DNA from 2 places in the Weizmannia acidilactici genome. Region 1 is predicted to be linked to the other one. Evidence: riboswitches for the same ligand, from Rfam matches in the RefSeq annotation. Region 1 holds a riboswitch; the other holds the start of a gene.

Evidence for each region. A riboswitch is a leader RNA that binds a small molecule or an ion and turns the genes downstream of it on or off. The one in region 1 is predicted to bind FMN.
Region 2: linked by a shared signal. The riboswitch ahead of GBH70_RS02205 (ECF transporter S component) and the one ahead of ribD (bifunctional diaminohydroxyphosphoribosylaminopyrimidine deaminase/5-amino-6-(5-phosphoribosylamino)uracil reductase RibD) in region 1 are both predicted to bind FMN.

What each region holds. Positions count from the first base shown of each region.
Region 1 covers NZ_BKZR01000041.1:2,893-5,093, reverse strand. Annotated here, with positions in the region: gene ychF (redox-regulated ATPase YchF) at 23-1,123, shown strand; FMN riboswitch at 1,201-1,341, shown strand; gene ribD (bifunctional diaminohydroxyphosphoribosylaminopyrimidine deaminase/5-amino-6-(5-phosphoribosylamino)uracil reductase RibD) at 1,466-2,201, shown strand, end outside.
Region 2 covers NZ_BKZR01000004.1:22,532-24,732, reverse strand. Annotated here, with positions in the region: gene GBH70_RS02210 (peptidoglycan DD-metalloendopeptidase family protein) at 73-789, shown strand; FMN riboswitch at 862-997, shown strand; gene GBH70_RS02205 (ECF transporter S component) at 1,148-1,726, shown strand; gene GBH70_RS02200 (ferredoxin) at 1,771-2,019, opposite strand.

The sequences.
Region 1 (2,201 bases):
GTTTTTAAGGAGTTGACCATATATGGCGTTAACAGCCGGAATTGTCGGATTGCCGAATGTCGGGAAATCCACTTTGTTTAATGCAATTACAAAAGCCGGAGCCGAATCCGCAAACTATCCGTTTTGCACGATTGACCCGAATGTCGGCATGGTCGAAGTGCCGGATGAACGGCTCGATAAACTAACGGAACTGTACCATCCGAAAAAAACCATCCCGACAACTTTTGAATTTACTGATATTGCCGGGATAGTAAAAGGCGCAAGCAAAGGCGAAGGCCTCGGGAACAAATTCCTGTCCCATATCCGGCAGGTGGATGCGATCTGCCACGTTGTGCGCTGTTTTGAAGACGAAAACATTACGCATGTAGCCGGAAAAGTTGATCCGATCAGTGATATCGAAACGATCAACCTCGAACTCATCCTTGCCGATCTCGAAACGGTGGACAAACGGATCGGCCGCGTCGAAAAAATTGCCAGACAAAAAGATAAAGATGCCGTTGCGGAATACGAAGTGCTCGCCAAATTAAAAGAAGCGTTTGAAGCGGAAAAACCGGCTAGATCTGTCGAACTGACAGAAGACCAGCAAAAAATCTTAAAAGGGTTCCAGCTTTTAACGAGCAAACCTGTCCTTTATGTCGCCAATGTCGGTGAAGGGGATATCCAGGATCCTTCCGGCAACCCGTATGTCCAGCAGGTACACGATTATGCAAAAAATGAAGGCGCGGAAGTCATCGTGGTTTGTGCACGGATTGAAGAAGAAATTGCCGAACTGGAAGATGACGAGAAAAAGATGTTTTTAGCCGAACTCGGCATCAAGGAATCGGGGCTGGACCAGCTGATCAAAGCCGCCTACAGTCTGCTCGGGCTTGCCACTTATTTTACGGCCGGCGAACCGGAAGTACGGGCTTGGACATTCAAAAAAGGCATGAAAGCTCCGCAATGCGCCGGCATCATCCATTCCGATTTTGAAAAAGGCTTTATCCGTGCGGAAACGGTGTCGTATGAGGATTTGATCCAGTATGGCAGCATTGCCGCAGCCAGAGAAGCCGGAAAAGTACGCCTGGAAGGAAAAGATTACGTTGTTCAGGACGGCGATATTATGCACTTCAGGTTCAATGTATAATAGGACTTATGAACTAAATTTCAATCATGAACTGAAAAAATCCAAACAATATGTTAAAATTGTTAACAGTCGAATAATTTTTCCTTCGGGGCAGGGTGCAATTCCCGACCGGCGGTGATGAGGGTTCCCTCAAAGCCCGTGACCCATATTCCCGGAATATGGTGGATTTGGTGAAATTCCAAAGCCGACAGTGACAGTCTGGATGGGAGAAGGATGACGCGTTAACAATTTGAATGGAACGTGTATTTCATCATGCCGTTTTGCCCCGCACAACCTCCGTGCGGGTTTTTTGCTTTTATGGTTCGGTTCTTTGGCGGAATTTTAAACAGGAGGAAATGTGGATTGCGAAAAGAAGAATATATGCAACTGGCGCTTCGTTTGGCTGAAAGCGTCTCTGGCCAGACTTCCCCGAATCCACCGGTGGGCAGTGTCGTGGTGAAAAACGGCAGAATTGCCGGCATGGCCGCCCATTTGAAAGCCGGGGAAAAGCATGCTGAAAGACTGGCTGTGGAACAGGCCGGTGTACTTGCACAAGGCGCGGAAGTATATGTGACATTGGAGCCTTGTTCCCATTACGGGAAGACGCCCCCATGCGCCGACTTTTTAATTGAAAAAGGAATCAAAAAAGTCTATGTGGCTGCCCGGGATCCGAACCCGCTTGTGGCAGGAAAAGGAATTGAAAAGCTGAAACAGGCGGGAATCGAAGTTGAAACCGGGATCTGCCGGGAGCAGGCCGAAACATTATACAGGCCGTTTTACCACTTTATTGAAACGAAAATGCCGTTTGTCACCATCAAAACCGCCATGTCGGCAGACGGAAAAATTGCAACCGAAACCCATGACAGCAAATGGATTACAAGTGAACAGGCAAGAATGGATGTTCACCAGTTAAGAAGCAGGCATGATGCCATTCTCGTCGGCATTCAAACCGTTCTTCATGACAACCCCCTTCTTACCTCACGTTTGCCCAAATCAGGGAAAAATCCTATTCGCATTGTATTAGACACCCATTTACGCATACTGCCGGAAGCAGCGGTGATTAACAAGGATGCTCCATCCGTCATTTTTTGCGGAAAAG
Region 2 (2,201 bases), on a different contig from region 1:
CGTTTCTGCGCATGCTAAATGGTAGTTTTGCATGAAAACAATTTGGTGAAAGCTGGAATCGAGGTGGGTTCAATGCCGGGTTACATAAAGATGTTCGTTCATGCGTCCATTGCTGCGGCATGCATCGTCTTGGGCGCTAGGGAAAGTCTGGCGTCTGAAAACGATATACGTGAAACGACAAAAAATTGGATTTTCCCGGCTGGTGGCACGATCAGCGATACGTTCCATACGAGGGGAGGGGCACATAAAGGGATTGATATTGCCGGCAAATACCGGGAAAAAGTTTTCAGTGCCGACAAAGGTATCGTCATCCGTTCGTATTATTCAGCTTCTTACGGAAATGTCGTGTTCATCCGGCATCCTTCCGGGTATGAAACGGTTTATGCCCATCTTGACGAAAGGGTGGTAGAAAAGGGACAGCGCATAGAAATGGGCGGTTTGGTCGGCTATATGGGCACGACCGGCGATTCAACGGGCACCCATCTTCATTTTGAGGTGCATGCGGGGAAATGGACCCTGGATAAAAAGAATGCCATTGATCCGTTTCTTGTTTTCGGTGCGGGTGAACGAGGGCAGTTGGTGTCTGCCAAAGCCCATGATCCGTACGGGATTGCCGCCGCATCGGCACCGGGGCATGCAGCCTATATCGTAAAAAAAGGCGATACGCTTTGGAAAATTTCATTGCTTTACCATACGAGCGTGGACAGGTTAAAAAGCTGGAACAACATGCGTACCGACCAAATCTATGCCGGGCAGGTACTTGAGATAGAAAACGGGAACAATCGATAGAAAATATCGTATAAACTGCTTCACAAATCTGGGGCATCTATGTATAATAAATTGTAGTAAAAATTTCATACGATTTATCTTCGGGGCTGGGTGAAATTCCCGACCGGCGGTGATAAGGCATAGCCTTTCAGTCCGCGAGCCGGTATTTCCGGCAGGATTTGGTGAAATTCCAAAACCGACAGTATAGTCTGGATGAGAGAAGATAAAGGTTGCCAGTGTTTAATACGGTACCGTTAAACGCTTATTTGGATTGTGCCTAAACAAAGCCCCTGACATTTGTCAGGGGCTTTTCATTTGGCCGTCCACGGCACCTTTCTTCCTTAAGATGATAAATCGATCATAAGGAGAGAGGGTTCACATGAAAAAATGGGATTTAAAAAAATTTGTTTCCATCGCTTTGCTTAGTACACTCGCTTTTATTCTTATGTTTATTAAATTTCCGATTCCGCCGTTCCCATCATTCTTAACGGTGGACTTCAGCGACGTACCGGTATTGGTGGCTGCACTTCTTTACGGCCCGATGGCTTCGGTGGTGGCCGAATTGATCAAAAACATCCTGAACTACCTGTCGCTCGGCAGTGAAGCGGGCGTGCCGATCGGGAATGCGGCAAACTTTTTTGCCGGCATACTGTTTGTGCTGCCGACCTACTTTATTTACAGGAGGATGCGGACGAAAAAAGGGATGACTGTCGGTTTAATCGCCGGTACAGTTTCCATGTCCGTTTTCATGAGCATTTTAAATTATTTTGTCATTCTTCCCGCTTATCTGTATTTTATGAATTTTTCGGTCGGCAATGTAAAGCAATATATTGTCGCCGGCGTGCTGCCGTTTAACCTTGTAAAAGGCGTGATCGTCACGATACTCTTCATGCTAATGTTTACAAAGATGAAAAACTGGATTGACAAGCAGTCTACAACCGGCATAAAAAAAATATAATGAAAAAGCAGGCATGAAATGATGCCTGCTTTTTCGGTGGAGGTTTATTCATATTTTAAAGGATCGCCGTCAAAAGGTTTGTCGGAAATTTTAATGGATTCCGTCGGGCAACCTTCAAACGCGTCCATTAAATCATCCTCTAAAACTTCCGGAACTTCCGCAATGCCTTTATTGTCATCTAAGATCACAAAAGATAGACCTTCGTCATCATAGTCGAAAATATCTGGAGCGCTTGCGGAACAAGCCCCGCAAGCGATGCATGTGTCCTTGTCCACAATTGTAAATTTTGCCATCTTTATTCCTCCCCGCTGGTTCAATCTATTTGCGCAAATGGCAACGGATAAAGAAAAACCGGCATCCTTCTGCATAAAACTGCGTGCAGAGGAGTGCCTTCATTTCTATATAATTGTAAAACTATTTCCCTTTTATTTCAATAGGAGAACCTTTTGGACGGGATGAAGTATGTCGAATAAAT